Regions from separate parts of the Pseudomonas sp. S07E 245 genome, predicted to be linked through region 2. Evidence: riboswitches for the same ligand, from Rfam matches in the RefSeq annotation. Region 2 holds a riboswitch; the other holds the start of a gene.
What was found. Region 2 has a riboswitch for cobalamin ahead of K3F44_RS08225 (TonB-dependent siderophore receptor). Riboswitches for the same ligand answer to the same signal wherever they lie in the genome.
Positions count from the first base shown of each region.

Region 1: another riboswitch for cobalamin. It lies ahead of cobW (cobalamin biosynthesis protein CobW); the one in region 2 lies ahead of K3F44_RS08225 (TonB-dependent siderophore receptor).

Region 1 is NZ_CP080625.1:1,305,928-1,318,061, reverse strand. Features, by position in the region: gene cobN (cobaltochelatase subunit CobN) at 1-2,634, opposite strand, end outside; gene cobW (cobalamin biosynthesis protein CobW) at 2,638-3,705, opposite strand; cobalamin riboswitch at 3,807-4,004, opposite strand; cobalamin riboswitch at 4,122-4,346, shown strand; gene K3F44_RS05875 (CbtB-domain containing protein) at 4,445-4,630, shown strand; gene K3F44_RS05870 (CbtA family protein) at 4,641-5,330, shown strand; gene K3F44_RS05865 (cobalamin biosynthesis protein) at 5,330-5,734, shown strand; gene cobM (precorrin-4 C(11)-methyltransferase) at 5,765-6,520, shown strand; gene K3F44_RS05855 (DUF1272 domain-containing protein) at 6,582-6,824, shown strand; gene K3F44_RS05850 (response regulator transcription factor) at 7,051-7,665, shown strand; gene K3F44_RS05845 (transporter substrate-binding domain-containing protein) at 7,677-10,940, shown strand; partial or broken gene K3F44_RS25065 (methyl-accepting chemotaxis protein) at 10,915-11,343, opposite strand; partial or broken gene K3F44_RS25060 (PAS domain-containing protein) at 11,452-12,134, opposite strand, start outside.
Region 2 is NZ_CP080625.1:1,828,956-1,841,089, reverse strand. Features, by position in the region: gene K3F44_RS08225 (TonB-dependent siderophore receptor) at 1-1,718, opposite strand, end outside; cobalamin riboswitch at 1,830-2,034, opposite strand; gene K3F44_RS08220 (outer membrane beta-barrel protein) at 2,198-2,944, shown strand; gene K3F44_RS08215 (GNAT family N-acetyltransferase) at 3,002-3,571, opposite strand; gene K3F44_RS08210 (carboxymuconolactone decarboxylase family protein) at 3,649-3,993, opposite strand; gene lpxO (lipid A hydroxylase LpxO) at 4,149-5,048, opposite strand; gene thpR (RNA 2',3'-cyclic phosphodiesterase) at 5,265-5,810, shown strand; gene K3F44_RS08195 (NAD(P)H-dependent oxidoreductase) at 5,873-6,472, opposite strand; gene K3F44_RS08190 (TetR/AcrR family transcriptional regulator) at 6,563-7,159, shown strand; gene K3F44_RS08185 (AraC family transcriptional regulator) at 7,191-8,126, opposite strand; gene K3F44_RS08180 (NAD(P)-dependent alcohol dehydrogenase) at 8,306-9,358, shown strand; gene K3F44_RS08175 (hypothetical protein) at 9,374-10,690, opposite strand; gene K3F44_RS08170 (sugar transporter) at 10,891-12,093, shown strand; gene K3F44_RS08165 (LysE family translocator) at 12,102-12,134, opposite strand, start outside.

The DNA of each region.
Region 1 (12,134 bases), 520 kb from region 2:
GAAGCCCAGTCGCCACGCAGTGGTAGTGGGTAAGTTGCGCACATCGACGGTGTAGAAATTGCGCCCAGTCGGCAGCACATCAAGCCGGCCGCGGCTCGGTGCGCCACTGGGGCCTGCCGCGACGAAGCGCCCAGCCAGTGCCGCGAGCAGGCCCTCGAGCTCGGCGCCGCCACAGCTGTCGAGGTTTGGCGCGACAACCGAGAGCAGCTCTTCAAGTACCTGTGCCACGCCCTGCCATTGTTCTTCGGTGGGCAGCTTCAGGTTGCCGGCCAGCGCTTGTTCAATCAACGTCAACGCCAGTTGTTCAAGGCGCTCGCGCGTATCACCGTGGGTGCGCCAGGCCGCGTCGGCCAGTGCCTGCAACATGGCCGGCCGTGGCCCTTGCCAAGGCTGACCGAGGTCGCAGTCGAGCGGATCGAAACCGAGCTCGAAGGCTTTGCCCAGAGCACGAATCAGGCTGGCGTTGCCGCCTTTGCCGTCACCGCGCTCGACCCGCAGCAACGCCAGCAGCGTATCGCTGCGCAGGCGGCCTTGCGGCGATTGGCCGAACACGTGCAAACCATCGCGAATCTGCGACTCTTTCAAGTCGCACAAGTAGGTATCCAGGCGCGGCAGCCACACTGCAGCATCATCCAGCTGACCTTCAAGCTGCAGCTCTCGGTCGATATGGTTGGCCTTGACCAGCGCCAGAATGTCGCGCTGCAGCTCCTGCGCACGGCGCGGATCAAGCAGCTGGGCTTCGTAGTATTCGTCGGCCAGCTGTTCGAGGTCGCGCAGCGGGCCGTAACTCTCGGCGCGGGTCAGCGGCGGCATCAGGTGGTCGATGATCACCGCCTGGGTGCGGCGTTTGGCCTGGGCGCCCTCGCCCGGATCGTTGACGATAAACGGGTAGATGTTCGGCATCGGCCCCAGCAGCGCGTCGGGCCAGCACTGCGCCGACAGACCGACGCCCTTGCCTGGCAACCACTCGAGGTTGCCATGCTTGCCGACATGAATGACGGCGTCCGCTGCATAAGCGTGGCGCAGCCAGAAGTGAAAGGCCAGGTAGCCATGCGGCGGAACCAGATCCGGGTCGTGGTACACCGCACTGTGGTCAACCTGATAACCGCGCGCCGGTTGGATACCGACGAAGGTCTGCCCAAAGCGCAGGCCCGCTACCATCAAGCGGCCGCTGCGGCACATCGGGTCTGTTTCAGGGGCGCCCCAGCGGGCGAGCACGGCCGCCTGGTTTTCTGCCGGCAGCTGAGCGAACGCGGCCTGGTAGTCGGCCAGGCTCAGGCTCTGCGCGCATGGGCGCTGATCGAGGTTGTCGAGGTCGTTGGTCACGCCACCGAGCAAGTGCTGGATCAGCGCGGTGCCGGTGGCCGGCAGCTCGTCCAGCGGATAACCCGCAGCGCGCATCGCCTCAAGGATGTTCAAGGCCGCCCCCGGCGTGTCCAGGCCGACACCGTTACCAATCCGGCCATCGCGGGTCGGATAGTTGGCGAGGATCAGCGCGACACGCTTTTGCCCATTCGGCAAGCGCGCCAGCGCGACCCAGCGACGGCCCAGCTCGGCGACGAAGTCCATGCGTTCCGGGTGGGCGCGATAGCACACCACATCCGCCTGGCTGCGTTCACTGCGCCAGGCCAGGTCCTTGAAGCTGACCGGCCGGGTGATGATTCGCCCGTCCAGCTCCGGCAACACGATGTGCATGGCCAGATCGCGGCCGCCGAGGCCCTGCTCGCTGGTTTCCCAGCCCAATTGATTGTCCTGCGCGCAGATCGCCTGCAACACCGGTACATCCCGGCGCAGCGGCCGCGCGTTGGGGCGCTCGGGGCTGGACAAGGCAAAGCCAGTGGTGTTGATCACCACCTCGGCCTGGACCTCATCCATCCACGCTTCAACCTGATCGAGACAGGCCCGCTCTTTGAGGCTGGCTACAGCGATCGGCAACGGGTTGAGCCCCGCCATCTGCAGCCGCTGACAGAACACGTCGATGAACGCGGTGTTGGCCGCCTGCAGGTGCGAGCGGTAGAACAGCAGCGGCGCCACCGGCAGCGCAGGATCCCAGTCGGCGTACCAGTCCGGCAACTGCGCACTGGCCTTGGCTGGGTGGTAGACCACGGTACGGGCCAGCGCTTCCGGCTCCTGCCAGGCATAGTCGCGCTGGAACCACAGGTTGCCCACGCAGTTGAACAGATTCAGCGCGTTGGCCTTGCCGCCCTGGCGCAGGTAGTGCCACAGGCGCTCGGCCTGGTCGCTGCTGACCGTGCTCAAACCGGTGAGCTCGGGGTCAGGCCGATCATCGCCCGGGACCATGATCACCTGAACACCGCGCGCCGCCAGCTCGACCAACTGCTCGATGCCGTAGCGCCAGTAGCCAACGCCGCCGTGCAGTGATACCAGGATCAACTTTGCATGGCGCAGCACCTGGTCGACATACAGGTCGACCGAGGCATGGTTTTGCACCTGCATGGGATTGGCCAGGCGCACGCTGGGGTAGTCGCCAGGCAGCTGTTCCGCGGTTTCGGCCAGCAGCGCCAGGTGCGAGTCACCGCTGCACAGAATGACCAGTTCGGCGGCAGTCTGGCCGAGGTCGGCAATACTGTCGTCCGGGACAAAACCACCGGGCTGGGTGCGCAACAGGTGCATGGATCAGGCTTCCAGAGCCTGACGCAGACGGGCTTCGAGCTGAATGGCGTCAAGCTCCTGGCCAATCAGTACCAGGCGCGTGATGCGCGCCTCGTCAGCGCCCCAGGCCCGGTCGAAATGCTTGTCGAAGCGGGTCCCTACGCCCTGGATCAGCAGACGCATCGGCTTGCCCGGGATGGCTGCAAAGCCTTTCACGCGCAGGATGCCAAACTCCACTACCAATTGGTTGAGGGCCGCCAGCAGCAAGCGCTCATCGGCCTCTGGCAAATCCAGCGAGATCGAGTCGAAGGCATCATGGTCGTGATCGTCATGATCATCGTCGTCATGGTGGCTGTCATGATGAGTTCGGCGCCCATCAATGTGCGCTTCCGATTCGGCACCCAGGCCCAGCAGCACATCCAGCGGCAGGCGGCCGCTGCTGGCTTCGATGACCTTGACCGCCGGCGGCAGCTCTTCGGAGACTTCGGCGCGAACCTTGGCCAGGCCTTCGGCGTCGATCAGGTCGGCCTTGTTCAGCACCACCAGGTCAGCGCTGGCCAGCTGGTCGGCAAACAGTTCGTGCAGCGGCGACTCATGATCAAGGTTCGGGTCGAGCTTGCGCTGGGCATCGACCTGGTCTGGGAACGCTGCGAAGGTACCGGCAGCCACTGCCGGGCTGTCGACCACGGTGATCACCGCATCGACCGTGCAGGCGTTGCGGATTTCTGGCCACTGGAAGGCTTGCACCAGCGGTTTGGGCAAGGCCAGGCCGCTGGTTTCGATCAGGATGTGGTCCAGATCGCCGCGACGTGCCACCAGCTCACGCATGACCGGGAAGAACTCTTCCTGCACGGTGCAGCACAGGCAGCCGTTGGCCAGCTCGAAGACACGCCCGTAGGCTTCTTCTTCGGTGCAGCCGATGGTGCATTGTTTGAGGATTTCGCCGTCGATACCGAGCTCGCCGAACTCGTTGACGATCACCGCGATGCGCCTGCCCTGGGCGTTGTCGAGCATGTGCCGCAGCAACGTGGTTTTGCCCGAGCCGAGGAAGCCGGTGACGATGGTGACGGGGAGTTTGGCCAGTGTTTTCATGGATGCGTGTGCCCTTGGCAGAATGGCGCGGGCATGCAGGACGAGCGCCGCAGGCTGTCACAGCCGGGCTTGTTCGCCTCCGGATCACCCCGCCCGGATTAAAGTCGAAATCGTCTCGAGGCAGGTCTCCTGGCTTGCACCGCACCGGCGCCGGGCCGGTTGGATGACGCCTTCCCGCGCAAGGCGCAGTGGCTGTGTCGATCCTGATCAGTGCTTACAGTTGCGGGGGCAGCCGCGGCTTGACCGCGTTCCCGTCTTAGCTCCGGCCACGCCGGAGAACCTCGAAGCAGACAAGGCTACGCACCCCGGCGGCAAGCTGCAAGCGGCTTTAGGGGCTGTCATCTGCCATATATAGGCGGCTGAATGCACGCTGGCGTGCAACTTGTCACTTGCAGCGCGCCGCTGCGGCATGGTTTGCTAGCGCCTTGCGTTCAGGTGCCCCCTATGGGGTGAAACGGGAAACCGGTGCGTCGCTGGCCTCAATGGAGAGCCCGACTACTCCGGTGCTGCCCCCGCAACGGTAAGCGAGCGAAGTGTCTTGACCACTGTGCCAGGCTGTAGGGCATGGGAAGGTGACGCTTTTCAAGGAGCCCTGCTCCTCCTCGTGAGCCCGGAGACCGGCCTGCGTAGTCGAATATCAACACCCCGCGGTGGGCGGGCGCTGTCGCATTGCCCTGGGCCATCCATGCCCGGGGCCGGTGCGCTTGCCCCCTGCCTATAACAAGCAGAGGATTGCGTCATGCCCATCACCAGTGCCAAACACAGCATCGCCACCCCCGTCAGCCTCAGTCAACGCCTGGTCATCGCCGTCGGCGCCAGCCTGGTTGGCCTGTGCCTGGTGTACTTCGCCGGTTTCTCGCACATCGAGGCGGTGCACAACGCAGCCCACGATACGCGCCACAGCGCTGCCTTCCCCTGCCACTGAGTAGACTCGCATGATCACGCGCATTGCCCGTACTGCAGGGTTCAGCGGCCTGCTCGCCGCCCTGCTGCTGACCCTGCTGCAAAGCTTCTGGATCAGCCCGTTGATCCTCGAAGCGGAAACCTTCGAGAGCCCAGCGCCGGCTGCCCAGCATGAGCATGGCGACAGCGCCGTTGCTGCCCACGAGCACAGTGCCGAAGCCTGGGCGCCTGAAGACGGCTGGCAGCGCGTGCTGGCCACCACCGGCGGCAACCTGGTGGTTGCAGTCGGCTTTGCCTTGATGCTGGCAGCGCTGTACAGCCTGCGCGAACCCAACCGGGTCGCCACCGGAGCGCTGTGGGGCCTGGCCGGTTTTGCCGTGTTCTGCCTGGCGCCAACGCTGGGCTTGCCGGCAGAGCTGCCGGGCACGGCGGCAGCCGACCTTGGCCAGCGCCAGACCTGGTGGATCGGCACTGCGGCCGCAACTGCGGTCGGCCTGGGCCTGATTGTGTTTGCCCAGCATTGGCTGCTGAAGGTAGTCGGCGTACTGCTGTTGGCGCTGCCACACGTGATCGGCGCGCCGCAGCCGAGCGTGCATGAAAGTCTTGCGCCTGAAGCCCTGGCAACCCAGTTCAAGATCGCCTCGTGGCTGACCAATGCCGCCTTCTGGATTGCCCTGGGCTTGCTCAGTGCGTGGTTGTTCCGCCGCTCGCGGCAGGCTTGATGTCTGAGCCGCTACCCGCCGTGTATGTCGGCGTTGGCTGCCGCAAGGGCTGCCCCGCCGACCTGCTTGAAGCGCTGCTGCAACAAAGTCTGGCCAGCCTTGGCTTAACCCTGCATGCAGTGCAGGGCATCGCCAGTATCGAGCTGAAAGTCAGCGAGGCCGGCCTGCATCAACTGGCCGATCGCCTGCAACTGGCGCTGCAGTTTTTTCCCGCAGAGCAGTTGCAGCGTTTTGCCCCACAGCTCAGCCAGCACTCCGCTACAGCCTTCGCCCACAGCGGCTGCTGGGGCGTAGCCGAAAGCACCGCCCTGGCCTTGGCCGCGCGTGCTCACGGCAGCGCGCGGCTGGTGCTCACCCGGCAAACGTTGGCGGGCGCTACCCTCGCCCTCGCCAGTGCTGGATAATCGCCTCCATTTTATTTGCAAGGATTTGCCATGACGGTCTACTTCATCGGCGCCGGCCCGGGCGATCCGGAACTGATCACGGTCAAAGGCCAGCGCCTGATCCGGCAGTGCCCGGTGATCATCTACGCGGGCTCGCTGGTCCCCGCCGCAGTGCTCGAGGGCCACAGCGCCGAAACTGTCATCAACAGCGCCGAACTGCACCTTGAGCAGATCATCGACGCCATGCACAGCGCGCATGCGCTAGGCCACGATGTGGCGCGGGTGCACAGCGGTGACCCGAGCCTGTATGGCGCCATCGGCGAGCAGATCCGTCACTTGCGCGAGTTGGGCATCGACTACCAGATCATCCCTGGGGTAACGGCAACGGCGGCCAGCGCCGCGCTGCTGGGTTGTGAACTGACCCTGCCGGGCATCGCCCAAACGGTGATCCTCACTCGTTACGGCGACAGCTCGCCGATGCCCGCCGGCGAGCAACTCGGCGATCTGGCCCGGCATGGCAGCACCCTGGCGATCCACCTCGGCGTCAAGCACCTGCCACGGATCGTCGCAGAGCTGCTGCCGCATTACGGCGCTGACTGCCCGGTTGCGGTCATCCATCGCGCCACCTGGCCGGATCAGGACTGGGTCAAAGGCACGCTGGCGGACATCGTCGAACTCACCAGTACACGGGATTTTCGGCGAACTGCGCTGATCCTGGTCGGTCACGTACTTGGGGATACACCGTTCGCCGAATCAGCCCTGTATCGCGCCGGCCATGCTCACCTGTATCGCCCCGGCAACGGCTGATTGCCAGCGCCGCCAGCGCGGAGCAGACTCGACCTACCTTGTTGCTATCGGAGCCACGCCCATGCTGGAACTACGCCCCAACTGTGAATGCTGCGCCGTCGAACTGCCCGGCGACAGCCCGGATGCAATGATCTGCTCGTTCGAATGCACGTATTGCCGTAGCTGTGCCGAACAACGTCTGCACGGACGCTGCCCGAACTGCGCTGGTCAGCTGCAAAGCCGGCCGACCCGCGTTGGTAACGCACTGAGCAACAACCCCGCCTCAACTAAGCGCGTCATCAAAGACCACGCGCCCTGCGCCTGATTCCTACCGCCGGCAGGCCGGAAGGCCTGCCGCATCCTGATTGTTACCGTATTTTTTGTAGGAATTTTCCTCAGAATCACCTGGTTTGTTCATCACGCATATACTCGGCATTATCATGGACTGAGAATCGACGTATCTTGCGCGCTGCCTGAGGTTTGCGGATCAACCCTCAGCTACGTTCCTGTGTGATTCAGGCAACGGACCCTCTTCACCACAGGAGCTAGCAATGACAACCGTGATGCTGGTCGATGACCACCCAATCGTTCTAACGGCTGTACGCATGCTGCTTGAGCGCGAACGTTTTCGAGTCATTGGCACCGCCGAAGATGGTAAGGAAGCCGTGGAACTGGCCCGCAAACTCTCACCCCAGGTAGTGATCGTTGACATCGGCCTGCCCGAGCTGGACGGCATGGAGGTGATCAAGCGCCTGCAGCTGCTGGACCCACCACCCAAGATCATGGCCCTGACCGGGCAGCCTGCCGACCTCTACGTCAGGCGTTGCCTGGACGCCGGGATTGGCGCTTTCGTCAACAAGAACGAAGACATCGAGTCGGTGGTATTCGCCCTCAAGGCACTGATCAAGGGCTACTCGACCTTTCCGCAAATGTCGGTCAACAGCAATTCGCTGGAGTCTGAAAACGCCCGACTGGACAGTTTGTCCAACCGTGAAATGGAGGTACTGCGCAGGCTGGCTCGGGGCGAAAACAACAAGGCCATTGGCGAGTCCATGAACCTTAGCGCCAAGACCATCAGCACCTACCGCGGACGCATCATGGAGAAGCTCAAGTCGGAGTCGCTGGTGGAAATGATCGATCTGGCCAAGCGCAACAGCGTCAACTGAAGCTTTACGCCATGACCGGTCTGCGCACACTGCTACTCCTGATCAGCCTTAGCGGCGCGTCTGCGGCCGTGCTCGCTGACAGTCAGCCCCGGCAGTTGCTGGCACGCTCGAGCAGCGCTGCTGCTCCACTGGACCTTGCCGTCGATGACCGCGAGTGGCTGAACCAGCACAAGGTACTGGTACTCGGCAGCTCGGGGCCGGATTACCTGCCTTTTGAAATCAATATCACCCCAGCCGATCATGAAGGGCTCAATGCTGACTATGCCGGCTTGATCAGCGAGCAGTTGGGCATAGCCGTTCAAGTGCAGCGCTTTGACAGCCGCGAACAGGCGATCAAAGCCTTGCAGGACGGGCAAATCGATCTGCTGGGCAGTTCCAACGCAACCGAAGCCAGCAATGCCGAGCTTACCTTGAGCCAGGCATATGCAGACGACCTGCCGGTGATCGTCGCTCGACAGGACCAGGACAAGGCCGTGCGCCACGGCGATGACCTGGCCGGGCTGCGGCTGGCGATGGTCGACCATTACCTGCCGGCCAGTACGGTCAAGGCCCAGTATCCGCAGGCACAGCTGCAACTTTATCGCTCGACCTTGAGCGGCTTGTCTGCGGTCGCCATGGGCGACGCCGACGTCTACCTGGGCGACGCCATCAGCACCGACTACCTGATCGGCAAGAGCTACCAAGGCCAGGTGCGCATCGACCATTTTTCGGCGCTGCCCGGCGGCTCGTTCGCCTTCGCCACGCGCCGCGACAACTCGCGCCTGCTCAGGTTGCTCAACCAGGCCCTGAGCCGCATCAGCGACAGCGAGCGGCTGAACATTCTGCGGCGCTGGAGCAGCGGCAATACCAGCCTCCTGCTCCAGCGCCTGAACACCCCGCTGACCCCTGCCGAACAACACTGGATCGAACATAACCGCAGCGTCAAGGTGCTGGTCACGCCGTCCCTGGCGCCGCTGACCTTCGACGACGCCGAGCAACGCCCGAGCGGGATCGCCCCCGATCTGCTCAAGCAGATCAGCTTGCGCACCGGGCTGGATTTTCAGATCAGCGAAGTGGATGCCGTCCAGGAAATGGTTGACCAACTGCTGCGGGGCGAGGCGCAAATGATCGGCGCGATCGGTTACGGCAGCGAGCGCGCGGCACGCTTGCGCTTCACTCGCCCCTACCTGGTCAGTCCGCGGGTGCTGGTAACCCGCGCCGGCAACCCCGCCAGCACTCCGGCGGCATTGATCGACAACCGCCGGATCGCAGTAGTACGTGGCTCTCCGCAGGGTGCACTGGTGCAGCGCCAACATCCACAGGCGAAGCTGGTGGAAGTCGATTCACCACTGGGGCTGATGGAAGCGGTGGCCAACGGTGAAGCAGAAGTCGCCTTGAGCAGCCATATCAATGCGCGCTATTACATAGATCATGTGTTCAATCATCGCCTGCGCATTGCCGCCTTGTTTGGCGAGGAACCGGCGATGGCTGCCTTCGCCATGGCTGCCAATCAGCCTGAGCTGCATGCGATTGTCGACAAGGCGCTGCTGAGCATACCGCCCGACGAATTGGATCAACTGGTCAACCGATGGCGCAACACCACCCTGGTCAGTGACAGCCCGTGGCGCAATTATCGCAGCCTGGCCCTGCTGATGCTGGTTCTCGGCGGCGTGCTGCTGGCCGGTGTCGTGTTCTGGAACACCTATCTGCGCAAGCTGATCCAGCAGCGCACCGAGGCCCAACGGGCGTTGCAGGCGCAACTGCTCCTCAGTCGGGGCCTGCTTGAGCAGCTACGCCAGGCCAAGGACGCTGCCGAGCAGGCCAGTCAGGCTAAAAGCACCTTCCTGGCCACCATGAGCCACGAGATTCGCACGCCAATGAACGCGGTTATCGGCTTGCTGGAGCTGGCCCTGGAAGATGGCGCTCGCAGCGACCCATTGACCTTGCAGACTGCCCACGATTCCGCGATTGGTCTGCTTGAGCTGATTGGCGACATCCTCGACATCTCGCGCATCGAAGCTGGCCACATGACCCTGACACCGGTGCCGACCGATCTGATCGAACTGGTCCGTGCCAGCTTGCGCGTATTTGACGGCAATGCCCGGATCAAACGCCTGCAACTGCGCAGCGAGCTGCCTGAGCAGCCACTCTGGGTGCTGATCGATCCGCTGCGTTTCAAGCAGGTCCTGGCCAATCTTCTGAGCAATGCGATCAAGTTCACCGACCGCGGCGAGATCCTCGTCAGCCTCACCTGCGCGCCGGCCTCGGCAGAGCTGCTGCAACTGACCTTATGCGTGCAAGACAGTGGCGTGGGTATCAACCCCGTCAACCAGGCGCGCCTGTTCAACAGCTTTGCCCAGGTCGACGGCCCACGCGCCCAGCAAGGTGCAGGGCTGGGTCTGGTGATCAGTCGCAGCCTGGCCCAACTGATGGGCGGCACGCTGCAGCTGCAAAGCGTCGAGGGCCTTGGCACGCGCGTCGAGGTCAGACTGGCGCTGCCCAGCGCAACGCCTGCATCGCAGCCGCAGATCAGCGAGGCCACCCAGCAGCAACCCGGCCAACCTCTGCGCATTCTGGTGGTCGACGACTACCCGGCCAACCTGCTGTTGCTCGATAAACAACTGAACAGCCTCGGTCATCAGGTGACGTTGGCTGAAAACGGCCAACTGGCCCTGACCAGCTGGCAAGCGGGCGAGTTCGATCTGGTTATCACCGACTGCAGCATGCCGGTCATGGATGGTCATGAGCTCAGCCGCAGCATTCGTGCGCTGGAACGCGCAAGTGGCCAGCCTGCCTGCACCATCATCGGCGTTACCGCCAACGCGCAGGCCGAGGAGCGCGTCCGCTGCCTGGACAGCGGCATGAACGACTGTCTGTTCAAACCGATCGGGCTGCATACCCTCAAGGCGCACTTGCCGCGCTGCGCATTGAATCCGCCAACTCCGCGCCCAAGCGGATTCGACATCGATCAGTTGCGTAATTTGACCCAAGGTGACGAGCAACTGATCAGACGTCTGCTCGAGCAACTGGCACGCAGTGCCGCCGAAGACCTGGCCGCCCTGCACGCATTGGGAGCAAACCCGCCGAGCGCTGCGCTACGCGACCTTGCGCATCGCATCAAGGGCGGCGCGAAAATGCTCAAGGTGCGCGGGGTCGTACGCGACTGCGAGACACTCGAGCAGGCCTTGGCCTCGGACCAACCCAGCGCAGCCGCCCGGGAGCAATTGCAGGCAAGCCTGCACACCCTGCTAGGTGAACTGCGCGCTGGGCTCAATGCAATTGCAGAGTCGAACTGATCTGACCGATCGCATCGACAACGTGCCGCGAGCCTTGCTGAATCTCCAGAATGACCGTGCCCGCCTCGTTGACCAACTGCACGCCGCGCCCTGTGTGCGACAAGCTCGATTGCATGCTGGCGACCGCAGTCAGTGACAAGTCGTGGTTCTGCCTGACCACATCGACGATCTCCAGGGTGGCCTTGCTGGTGCGTGCAGCCAGATTACGTACTTCATCGGCTACCACAGCGAAACCACGGCCATGCTCACCGGCGCGCGCCGCTTCGATTGCGGCGTTGAGTGCCAGCAGGTTGGTCTGGTCGGCAATGCCGCGAATGGTCAATACAATCTGGCCGATGATCTCCGACTGCTTGCTGACAGCGTCGATGGTCCGCGCAGCGTCGCTCAGCTCCTGAGAGATTTGTTCGATCACCTGCACGGTCTGCTGCACCACCTCGCTGCCTTTACGCGCGCAGGCGTCAGTCTGCACGGAGCTGGCGTGGGCGGCATCGGCGGCGCTTTGCTGAGTGCTGACTTGGGCGGTGATGTCGCTGGCGAACTTGACCACTTTGACCAACCGGCCCTTGTTATCGAAGATCGGGTTGTATGAAGCCTCCAGATAGACAACCTGCCCTTGCTTGTTGATTCGCTCGAAACGGTGCGAATGGTACTCGCCGCGGTTAAGCGACGCCCAGAACTCGCGGTATTCGGCCGACTCACGCTCATGGGCGAGGCAAAACAGTCCATGATGACGGCCCACCACTTCTTCGAGGCGGTAGCCCATGGTTCGCAAGAAGTTGGCATTGGCAGTCAGTACCCGCCCCTCTGGTGTGAATTCGATCACTGCCATGGATCGGCCGATCGCCTGCAGCAGGGCTTCGCTTTCGTGCTCGTCGTGGATTCGCTGAGTGATGTCAGAGGCGACCTTGATCACACTGGTGACGCGCTGTTGCTCATCCAGCACGGGCATGTAACTGGCTTGCAGCCAGACCTCGCGGCCAGCCTTGTCGACGCGCTCGAAGGTACCGCTGATGGCCTCGCCTCTGCCCAGCGCTTGCCACAATTGCTGGTAGGCCGGGCTTTTGGCGTACTCCGGATCGCAGAACAGGCGATGATGCTTGCCCGCGATCTCCTGGGCGCTATAGCCCAATGCCTGGCAGAATTTATCGTTGGCGGCAATGATAGCGCCGTCGGCGGTGAACTCGATCATGGCCA
Region 2 (12,134 bases):
TTGGCCAGGGCCAATTCGAGGGTCGCTTCCAGGCCATCGGAGGTCTGCTGGCCGGCCTGTTGCGGTTGATGGCTGACAGGGTCGTCGACCAGCAGCTTTTTCTTGACGATGTGATAAGCGGCCAAGGTCCACTCGCCACGGCCATCAAGAAAGCGCTGCTTGACGCCAAGTTCGGTCTGGCGCGCTTCGGTCAGGTCGAAGTTCATCTGTGCCGAGCTGAGGCTGACCAGGTTTTCCACACCGTCTTCACTGGTCGAGTACTGGCCGTACAGCGACAGGTCCGGCGTCAGCGCATAGACCAGCCCTGCGCGCCAGTTGCCGCCGCTGAGACTGCGGTCGGTGCGGCTGCCGTCGACCAGGTTATCGCGCTCGATGTGGTTTTGATCACGGCGAATACCGGTGACCAGCGACAGCTGCTCAGTCAACTGCGTGCGGTTTTCGGCGAACAGCGCTGCGCTGTGGGTGGTACTGAACGAGCGCGGTTGCAGCGGCGTGGCGCTGACGAACTGGCCGGGCGCGGGCTGCCACGGGTCAATGTAGTCGTTGCCGATATCGGTGTAGGGCCAGTTGTTGGTCAGGCGGAAACGGATCTTGTTGTATTCGGCGCCCACCACGGTCGTGCTGGCCAGGCCAAACAGGCTGTGCTGGAAGGTGAAGCTCTGGCGATCACCGATCTGCTCCTGGTTGTGCTTGATCTCGAGAAAGCCATTGCGCAGCAGTTGGCCGACGTCTGCGTCCCAGTTGTAGTTTTCGGCGTTGCGCCAGTGGCGACGGCTCTTGATGTAATAGAGCTGGTTGCTGGCGCTGACGTTGTCGCTGATAGCCCACTCGCTGCTCAGGCGGGTCCATTCATCGTGGTAGCGCAATTCGGCGTCACGCACGTTGTAGTTCTTGTCGCGCAGGCTGTCACGGTAGTGCCCGGCAATCAGCGGTGTGCCGAAGTAGTTCATCGGCTCGGCGTCGCCGCGTTCGTGGGCGAGGGTGAAACTCAGGTCTTCGTTGGCATCGAAGCGCAGTGCCAGGCTCAGGGCCAGGTTGCGTGAGTCGCCGCGGTCGATATGGCCATTGCCTTGCTGCTTGTTGATGGTGGCACGGTAGCTGAGGCGCTCGCTCAGGCTGCCGCCGCTGTCCAGGCCCAGTTGCTGGCGGTCCCATGAGCCGTAGCCCAGGCGCAGCTGGTTGTGGATCTCGCCTTGCACGGGCTTTTTCGGGATGACGTTGACCACCGCGCCGGTGGCGCCTTCGCCGTATAACACCGACGCCGGACCGCGCAGCACTTCGATACGTTCGACCAGCCATGGGTCGACCGGGAAAGTCTGGGTGCCGGCACCGGTGTACAGGCGCGCGCCGTCGAACAGGGTCATCACCGAACCATGGCCGTTGAAGCCGCGTGCGCTGAGGCCAGTGCCGCCATCGCCTGGGGTGCCGATGGAGGTGATACCGGGGGTGCGGGTGACCGCATCCTGCACGGTGAGGTTGCTGCGCTGCTGGATCTGTTCGACGCTAAGGCTGCTGACACTGGCTGGTGTTTCGAAGGCAGTCAGGCCGAGGCGCGAGCCGGTCTCGCTGCTGCTGGTGAGGTCGGCGCTTGCGTCGCGGCGTTCGCTGATCGCGATAGAGGGCAGGGCGACGACCTTGCTCGTCGGCTCTGCGGCCACGGCTGGCGAAGCGGCGGCAATGCAGGCCGCCAGAAGAGTAAAGGTATTGGTACGGGACATGTCGTTCCACTGGTGCAGGAAGTAAGGATCCCGGTGGAAACAACGCAAAGACAAGCGGGCACGAACGCTGGGCGCACGCGCAAACCGGCCTGCGCCCGCCCACCGCGGGTTTGCCAACTGAAAGTTGCAGGCCGGTCTCCGGGCTTGCGAGGGCTGGAAACCTTCACCTTCCCGTGCACGGGCACAGTGGTGTGTCGAAGGTTTCACTCGCTTACCGTTGCGGGGGCAGCGCCGGACTAGTCATGCAGATGACGCACCGGCTTCCCGTTTCACCCTGCGCACGGCGGCGCAGGACACCTGAAACTGGCGCGCATCTGAGCATCGAAAGTGGCCTTAGTCAAACCTTGGCGCTAAGAAAAATTTGTGACGCATTAGAGGTTTGCGAGTTTTTACTGATTCTTTTTCGAACTTTTCACATTTGGTGTGCATCGAACCGCTCGATTGTCACAGAAACACCCACGTCATGGAGACCTTTACCAATGTCCACCCGTAACCTGTTGCGTCATTCTTGCCTGCTGGCCCTGATCGCTGCCCCGCTTGCTGCCAGCGCTGCGCCAAGTACCGATCCGCTGTTCACTTTCGGCCTGCTCGGCAGCTACGACAAATTCAAGTTCGAAGGCGGTTCTGAATCGGAGACCGATCACCTCGGTCAAGGTGGCCTGTTCGCCAACTATGGCAACAAGATGACCGCCGAATCCGGTTTCATCTACCAGATTGGCGCGGACGCCAAGTATGGCAAGAAGAGCGACAACAAGCTCAAGGAGGCCAAGGTTGATCTGGACCTGGGCTGGCGTGCTGCGATGGACGCGCGCAACTTCCTCGACTTCACCGTGGGCGGTGGTTATGACTGGTCGCGCTTCGAACCGGAGCTCAACGACCTGGATACCGAGCTGACTTACAAGTCGCCGTTCGCCAAGGCTGCCGTCGGCTACAACCACCAGTTCGATGCTTCGACGCTGCGCGTGGAAGTCGGTGCCCGCCGCACCCTCGACGGCCGCGCCAAGCTCAAGGTCGACGATTTCGGCAGCGACACCGTCGATATGAAAGACCGCACCAACCCTTATGCCGAAGTCAGCCTGCTGATGAACCAGCAGGGCGGTATGCCCATTTACGGCAGCGTCTACTACACCCGCACCGAGTACAAACTCGATGAAGAGTCGGATGCAGCCGACAATACCAAGCTCAAGCGTGATGAGTTCGGCGTGAAGGTAGGTCTGGCGTTCTGATTCAGCGCGTTAGCAGGGGGCCGCATAGCGGTCCCCGTTTACTACGCAGATCCGCGGCTACTTGCCACGCCGCCGCGACACCCGCGCTTCAATGTTCTTGCGCCCGATCAGCAGCGCAGGTTTCTCCACCACCGGCTCATCCGCCAGCCATTTGTACATCACCAGGCAATCCACCAGCCCCAGCCGGGCATGCCGGTAGGCCTTGGGCAGGCGGCCGACCTCATCGAAGCCAAGCTTGCGCCACAGCGCCACGGCCACCTCGTTACTAGCCACCACCGAATTGAACTGCAACGCCAGAAACCCTTCCTGACGGGCAAGCTTCTGTGAGTGCTCGCACATCAACCTGGCCACGCCACGCCCGCGTGCAACCGGGCAGACCATGTAGCCACAATTGCCCACATGGGCGCCGGGTCCGGCGGCATTGGCTTTGAGGTAATACGAGCCAAGCAGCTCGCCGTCCTGCTCCGCCACCAGCGTATGCAGCGGTGCCTCCAGCCACAGCTGGCGCGCCTGCTCGAAGCTGATCTGCGGGTCGAAGGCGTAGGTTTCGCGGGCCTGGACGATGCTTTGCAAGGTGGGCCAGAAGGCCTCGAAGTCGGCGGCGGTCATGGGGCGAATGTGGATCATGGCGGTACCTGCACGGGCTGAGCCGGCAAGTCTGGTGGTGCAGGCGCCGCCGCGCAAGTGCGGCGACGCCGACAGGCTTACTCGTCGGCTTTGCCCAGTGCATCCAGAGCTCGGGTCGAATAGACCAGCGCAGCTCCAGCGTTCATCGCCACGGCGACACCGAGCGCCTCGGCGATCTGCTCGCGGGTCGCGCCCTGCTTGAGGGCTTCCTTGGAGTGCACGGCAATGCAGCCGTCGCAGCGGGTGGTGACGGCAACCGCCAGCGAGATCAACTCGCGGGTCTTGGCATCCAAGTGGTTGGTCTTGGCCCCGGCGCCGCTGGCGGTCATGTAGCCCGCGACGGTGTCCGGTGAGAGTTGCTTGAGGTCGCCGATGCCAGCCATCAGCTGCTTACGGTAGGCGTCCCAGTCCATCATGCTCATTGTCTTCACCTTGTAGGGTTGCGGCAGGAGCTTTCAGGCTAGTCGAGCGGGGCGCGTTGGCGAGCGGGAAAATAGTCGAAAGGCTGTTGCACTTAGGTAGCAGTCGCCTCGCAAAAATCAGCGCCGCCAGTATGACGGCGCCTTGCCAGGCTGCCTCAGATGTAGATGAACACCAGCACCAGCGCCGCTACCACCAGCCACTTTTCCAGGTAATAGCGCATGCGGTTGCGTTTTTTCAACGCCTTGCCACGCTCGCGGATTTTGTAGATGCGGGTGAACAGGCGGTTGATTGCGCCAGTCTTGTCATTGGCGTTGTTGGGCGCTGCAGCCGCGGCCATCACCTTGCGGCTGAACCAGCGGTTGAAGCCGCTAGCCCAGCGGTACTTGAGCGGCCTCTCGACATCGCAAAAGAGGATGATGCGGTTGTGCTCGGTGGTGTTGGCGGCGTAGTGGATGTAGGTTTCGTCGAAAATCACCGCCTCGCCGTCGCGCCACGAGTATTTTTCGCCGTCGACATCGATATAGCAGCCATCGTCGTTCGGCGTGTCCAGGCCCAGGTGATAACGATAGGAGCCGGCATACGGGTCACGGTGGCGAACCAGCCTGGCGCCTGGGGGCAGGGTGGCGAACATGGCCGCCTTGACCGTACCGATCCCTTGCAGCAGCTCGGTGGTGCGCGGGCACAGGGTCATCGCCGACGGGTGGGTCTCGCCATACCACTTCAGGTAGAAGCGCTTCCAGCCGGTCTTGAAGAACGAATTGAAGCCGACGTCGTCATGGTTGTCGGACTTTTTGATTTCGCCAACGTGCAACAGTTGCTGGGCTTCAGCGCGGATTTCCTGCCAGTTGTCCTTGAGTGGTTGCAGCTCAGGGAAGGCATCGACCGGCAGGTAGGGTTTGGCCGGCAGCCTGGAAAACAGGTAGAGGAAGCTGTTGATCGGCGCGAGGAAACTCGAATGATCGCCCAGCTGGCGCGTCAGTTTGTGGCGCACACGACCACGCAGATGCACATAGGCAATCGAGAGGACGAAGATTAGTACGAAAGCAATTTTCATCGACAAACACTTGTAGAGAATGGCCATGAGCCATGGCTAGAGCGCGCCAGCATAAACAAACCGCGTACGACTTTGTACTTATTGTTACATTTGATCGACGGTACTTTGGTGGCATTGCCTAGGTGTCGCGCAAACGTTTCCGCTAGGATTTTCGGCTCATCTCCGATCCGCGAGGCCGGTACACTCGACTAATCCGTTCATTAATCCGGAGCGAACATGGCCAAGGAAACGCGCCCCAGCGGCAGCCCGTTCAAGCGACTGTTTTTTGCCCTGCCAGTCAGTGATGACCAGCGCCGCAGCGTCGCTCAGTGGCGCCGTGAACTTGAGTTGCGCAGCGGCAAGCCAGTGCCCGCCGACAACTTCCATCTGACCTTGCTGTTTCTCGGGGATGTCGACAGTGCGCAGTTACCCGCTCTGTGCGCTGCGGTCGACCAGATCAAACGGCCGGTCGCGCCGTTACGCGTGCTGCTCGATCAATTGCAGGTGTGGCCACGGGCGCAAGCGCTGGTGTTGCAGGCAAGTGATGCGCCGCCCGCCCTGCGCCAGTTGGTGTACGCCCTGGAACAGGCCGCGCTGGGCCTGGGCATCGCCCGCAGCAGCCGTGAGTACCGTGCGCACCTGACCCTGGCGCGGGACTTTCAGGGGCAGGTGCCGGAGGCCAGCGTGCCGGCGGATTTTTACCTCAGTGCGCGGCACTTCACCTTGTACGAGTCACGCAAGGGCCGCTATTGGCCGTTGGCGCAGTGGCCGCTGGAGGCTTGAGCGACGACTCAGAACCGCAGACAGAGTGCTGGCGTCTCACTGCCATTTCGGGATTAGGGAAGTCAGGCGCTTACCGCAACCTTGTCGAACAGCTTGTTCCCGATCGAGCGCGCGCTCGCCAGATGGGCAAGGCTCTGGCCGCTCTCGCTGTCATCCAGAAGCGCCGAGCCAAGCACCCGAGCACCGCAGTAATCAAAGATTCCATGCTCGATCTGAGTCGCCATGGCATGGCCGTAACCATGCCGAACGAACGTTCCCGCGTCGGCGCCAGCCAGGCCAACCAGCTGTACCGGCAGGCCGTTGAGCTTTTTGATCAAACGCCCGTCTGGCAAATAGTCGAAGGCCCAGCCGTTGCTGAATACCCGCTCGACCCAGCCCTTGAGCAAAGCTGGCATCGACCACCAATAAACGGGGTAGACCAGCACCAGAGCATCGGCGCGTTCGATCCGCGCCTGTTCGCGCAGGACATCAGCCGGGGCTGTCGCCAGGCGCCGATGTACGGCGTGGTCAGCAAGGCCAAAGCGCGGGTCGAATCTCTCAGTGGCCAGGTCAGCAAGGCTGCTGCTGTGGCCTGCGTCGGCAAGGCCCTCCGCGATCTGGGCGGCAAGCGCATGGGTAAGGGACTCAGGATCATGGTGGCCGATGACGATCAGTGCGTGCATGAAGTTTCTCCACAAAGGGCTGCGAGACGCCAGGTGTCGCTATATACTTTCGGTAAGTTACCGCAGGTAAGTTACTTTTGGTAGGTTGTGATGTCAAGTGAGCAAAATCCGCAGTCGCGCAAGCGCCTGTCGCGGGAGCAGCGCCGGAGCCAATTGCTGGAAGTGGCTCGGGAAATAGTCAGGCTGGAGGGCACCGATGCGCTCAGCCTCGGCCGGCTGGCACAGCAGTCCGGTGTGACCAAGCCAGTGGTCTACGACCATTTCGTATCGCGAAACGGCTTATTGGTTGCGCTCTATCAGGAATACGACGCGCGTCAGTCGACGATGCTGGATGCATTGCTGGCGAGCTGTGAACCGACGCTGGCGGATCGCGCACGGGTGATTGCCGCGGCGTATATCGATTGCGTGATCAGCCAGGGGCGGGAGATTCCCGGCGTCAGTGCAGCCTTGACCGGTTCGCCCGAGATGGAAGCGCTGAAAAACCAGTGCGAAGCGCCGTTTCTGGACAAATGCAGGCTCGCGCTGGCGCCGTTCGCGCCGAGTGGCGATATTGCTGCGGCAGGGTTGCGCGTGCTGGTGGGAGCGGCGGATGCCTTGTCGCAGGCCGCAGCAACCGGCGCGCTTGAACCAGAGGAGGCCAGGCAGGAGTTGCAGGCGACGATTGTCGACATGGTCCTGCGTCAGTAACGCTTTGCAGCGCGCTGCCTGGCTGAGCTGCTCAGACCGAAGCGGACAGATCGTTCAGGCTGCCCGGAGCAAAGCGTTGATAAGGCTGCTCATCTCCCGGGCTCTGGGCGAACTGGCGCTTGTACTCGCGGCTGAACTGCGAGGTGCTCTGATAACCGACCCGGTGCGCCGCCTGTGCCACGCCCAGGCCTTCGCCGATCAGCATCTGCTGCGCCTTGAGCAGGCGCAGGCGCTTGAGGTACTGCATTGGCGCCATGTCGGTGCAGCGCTTGAAGTGCTCATGGAAGGTCGACACGCTCATGTTGGCGCAGCTGGCCAAGGCTTCGACGCTGAGCGGCTCGGCGTAATGCTCGCGCAGATAAGCAAGCGAGGCAGCTACTCGGGCAAAGTGCCCTTGCTGCTCGACCAAGGCCCTCAGCACACCGGCCTGCGGCCCACGCAGAGCGGTGTAGAGCACTTCGCGCACCCGCGCCGGGCCCAGCACCTGGGCATCCAGCGGGTCCTGCAGGCACTGCAGCAGGCGCTCGACGCTATCCCGCATGGCCGCATCGAGTGCCGCCGAGGTCATCGACTGCGGGGTTTGCGCCTGCACACGGGCATCTGGCGCCAGCTGCATGCTCTGCACCAGTTCGCTGAGTACGCTGCGGTCGATGTCCACGGCCACGCCCAGCAGCGGCGCTTCGGCAGTCGCGAAGGTCTCGCACATGAACGGCACCGACAGCGCCTGCACCAGGTAATGACCGGCGCCGTACTCCAGGGTACGCGGTCCCAGCCTTGCCAGTTTGCTGCCCTGGGCGAGGATCATCAGGCTCGGTTCATAGATCTGCGGGCTGCTGGCGACGTAGTGATCCCAGCTGAGCACCTGCACCTGCGGCAGATGGGTGGGGACAAACCCCGGGCGCGTTGCCAGGCGGCGAATCAGGTCGCAGAGCGGGGCGTTGGCGTCGACGTGGCGGGTAAGCTGCATAAAGGGCCTGGGCAGAGAATCAGACACTGGCATTCTCGCAGATTGATAGCCTGGCGCCATATCGGATGTGGCGGTTTCGGAGAATCAGGCAAGCATGCCGGAGAATTCACGGTGGTCTCGCTCGCCATCTGGCAGGAGAATGGCTGGCATTGAATCGTTTCACTTGAGAGGTCTTCGCCATGTATACCGCAATCGGTTATGCCGCCCAAACCCCGACCAGCCCGCTGCTGCCGATGAGCTTCGAGCGTCGCAGCCCGCGTGCCGATGACGTCGCCATCGAGATCCTTTATTGCGGCGTCTGCCACTCCGACATTCACCAGGCGCGCAACGAGTGGGGCATCGCTGTGTACCCGCTGATGCCGGGCCACGAAATCGTCGGCCGGGTGACGGCGGTCGGTGCCAACGTCAGCAAGCACAAAGTCGGCGACCTGGTCGGGGTTGGCTGCATGGTCGACTCGTGCCGCGAGTGCCAGGCCTGCGCCAAGGACCTCGAGCAGTACTGCCTGGCCGGCCCGACCATGACCTACGCGACCCCGGACCGGGTCGATGGCAGCAACACCATGGGCGGCTACTCCAACAGCATCGTCGTCAGCGAGCATTTCGTCCTGCGCATGCCGCAAGGGCTGGACCTGGCCAGCGCCGCGCCGCTGCTGTGCGCCGGCATCACCACCTACTCGCCGCTCAAGCACCACGGCGTCGGCCCTGGCCACAAGGTCGGCATTCTCGGCATGGGTGGCCTGGGCCACATGGGCATCAAGTTCGCCAAGGCACTGGGCGCTGAAGTGACCTTGTTCACCCGCTCCGCAGCCAAGGCTGAAGAAGCTCGCCGCCAGGGCGCCGATCACGTCATCGTGTCCAGCGATGCCGAGCAGATGCGCGCCGCCGCCGGGCGTTTCGACTTCCTGCTCGACACTATCCCAGTGCAGCACGACCTGAACCCCTACCTCGACACCCTGACTTTTGATGGCGTGCACATCCTGGTCGGCCTGATCGAGCCGGTCGAGCCACCGCTGCATGCAGCCAACCTGGTGCTGAAGCGTCGCGTACTGGCCGGTTCGTTGATCGGTGGCATCGCCGAAACCCAGGAAATGCTCGACTTCAGCGCCGAGCATGGCATCACCTGTGACATCGAGATGCTCGATATCCGCAGCATCAACGAAGCGTTCGAGCGGGTGATCGCTGGCGATGTGAAATACCGCTTCGTCATCGACATGGCCACGCTGAAAGCCTGACTGGCAGGTGAAGGGTCACCAGGCCAGTGGCTTGTCCAGGCCCTTCCAGAACAGCCAGCGGCGTAGCTCGCCGTGCTCGCCAGTGCCGATCTGCCAGTCAGGTCGGCCGCTGTCGAGGGCTATCAGCGAGATGAAGCCGGCATAGCTGGCGGCGACCAGGGTTTTGCCATCTGCGCTGATGTCCATGGCGCACAAGGTCGAGCCCAGGTAGTGCTGCCAGTGCTCCTGACCGTCTTCGCCAAATGCCCGCAGATAGCCGTGCGCATCACCCACGATGTACTCGCCGGCGCGGGCTACGCCAGCGTAGATCCGCGCGCCATCCTCGACCAGCGGCGTGCGCGGGTCTTCGCTGTAGTAGTCGGTATCGAGCCCCGGCAGGTCAGCCGTGCGCACACCCAGGGTGTTGCCGTTGTAGAAATGGCAGGCATTCAGGATCAAATGGTCGCCGCGCTGATTGAACAAGGCAAAGTGTGGGTATTCACCGACGGGGCCGACTTCGGCGACCACCTGCAGTTGATCATCCAGCACCAGATGGCGCACGCCTTGTTCGCCGATGGCGAGCAGGCGGCCATCGGGCGAGACTGCGCCATGCTCCATCGACAGGCCCAGGGCGATATCGTCGGGGTCGATCCCTTCTGCCAGATCATCGAGAATCGTCTGCTGCTGCGGCAACAGGCGAGTCGCCCGTTCGCCGGTGAGCACAAATATCCCTTCGCCGCTGACCAGCAATACCCGCTGCCCATCCGGGAAGGGGATCAGCGCGCTCGGTGTGGGCGGCAAATCGAACGGTTCGAACGGATAGCCTCTGGGCAAACCTTCAAGGCCATGGGGCCAGGCCATCCGCGCCACCTGCGGGCCACCCCAGCCGTCAGTGACGCGGATACCCTCGGCGTTGGCCAGGGCGAAATAACGCCGCTGCGGGCAGCGGCCAAAGTGCTCGACGCCGATCACCGGGGTCACCGTGCGCCCATCGATGCGTACCACCTGGCCTTTTTCGTGAGGCATGCCAATCCGTGCCAGCAGGCTGCCGTCATCGAGCATGAGCACGCTGGCGATGCCTTGGCCGTGCTGCTCCAGCAGCGGTACCAGCGGCAGGTGGGCGGGCGGCCAGTCGCTGCGAAATGCGCGGCGTTGCTGCTCATCGACATAGGGCTGATTGATCGCCTGCAGCGCCGCCTGCCAGGCCGGCAGCAGGTGCTCGGTGGCAGGCGCGACCGGCTCCTCGAGGTTGTCCCAGCCCTGCGTGCGGCCTTGCGCGACGTAGTGGTTGATGGCCTTGGCATAGGCGATTACGGCCTGCTGCCATTGTTGCTGGGCGTGCTGCTTGTCCATGAACGGATCGGACTCCTTGTTCCGCGGTCTGTCTCTAGAGTGCACATGTTACTCCGCCCGCACTGCGGTTGTGAGGCCTTGGCTTGGCGCGTACCATGGCCGCCATCCTTGATACATATCTATCCGCACCTGCCGCATGCTTTCGCAGCGGGCTGGGTTGCGCGCTTGTCGTCTTTTTTCAGGAGCTGTAATTCCCATCCATGAATGGTCCGATCCCTACATCCATGCCCGCACCGGTGGGCGGCGGCAGCTGGCTCAGCGTCATTGCGTTGGCCCTGGCTGCGTTTATCTTCAATACCACCGAGTTCGTACCGGTGGCGCTGCTCAGTGACATCGGCCGCAGTTTCGACATGAGCACTGCTCAGGTCGGCCTGATGTTGACCATCTATGCCTGGATAGTCGCGCTGGCGTCGCTGCCGATGATGTTGCTGACGCGCAATATCGAGCGGCGCCGCTTGCTGCTGTGGGTGTTTCTGGTGTTCATCGTCAGCCACTTGCTGTCTTGGCTCGCGCAAAGTTTCACCATGCTGGTGCTCAGCCGTATCGGCATTGCCCTGTCGCATGCGGTGTTCTGGGCAATTACCGCTTCGCTGGCCGTGCGGGTGGCGCCAGCGGGCAAGCAGGCCAAGGCATTGGGACTGCTCGCGACCGGTACCACCCTGGCGATGGTCCTGGGCATCCCGCTTGGCCGGGTGGTGGGCGAGGCGCTGGGCTGGCGGGTGACGTTCCTGAGCATCGCCGGCGTGGCGCTGGTGACCATGCTCTGCCTGATGAAGTCGCTGCCGTTGCTGCCGAGCCAGAACTCCGGCTCGCTGCGCAGCTTGCCGGTGTTGTTCAAGCGTCCGGCCTTGGTGATTACCTACCTGCTGGTGACCTTGCTGATCACCGCACAGTTCACCGCCTACAGCTATATCGAACCATTTGCCTTGCATGTCGCGCAGATCGGCGGCGATCGCACCACCTTGTTGTTGCTGCTGTTTGGCGGTGCCGGGGTGATTGGTTCGGTGCTGTTCAGCCGCTACAGCGAGCGTTTCCCGCAGCTGTTCCTGCTCGGTTCGATGGGGTGCCTGGCCGCTTGCCTGCTGCTGCTCTGGCCACTCTCGGGCAACTTCACTGTATTCGCCGTATTGAGCATGTTCTGGGGGGTGGCGATCCTTAGCTTCAGTCTGGCGTTGCAGTCCAAGACCCTCAAGCTGGCCTCGGACGCCACCGATGTAGCCATGGCGTTGTTCTCTGGCATCTACAACATCGGGATCGGCGGCGGCGCGTTGCTTGGCAGCATCGTCAGCGGCCAGTTGGGCGTGGCTTACATCGGCCTGGCTGGTGGTTCGGTTGCTGTGCTCGGCCTGATCCTGGCGCTGGTCAGCCTCAAGCGCTTGCGCGAGGCGCCTGCGCTCGGCTGAGCCGGCCGCTACAGCAGCAGCGCCGACCACGCCGAGGCAAT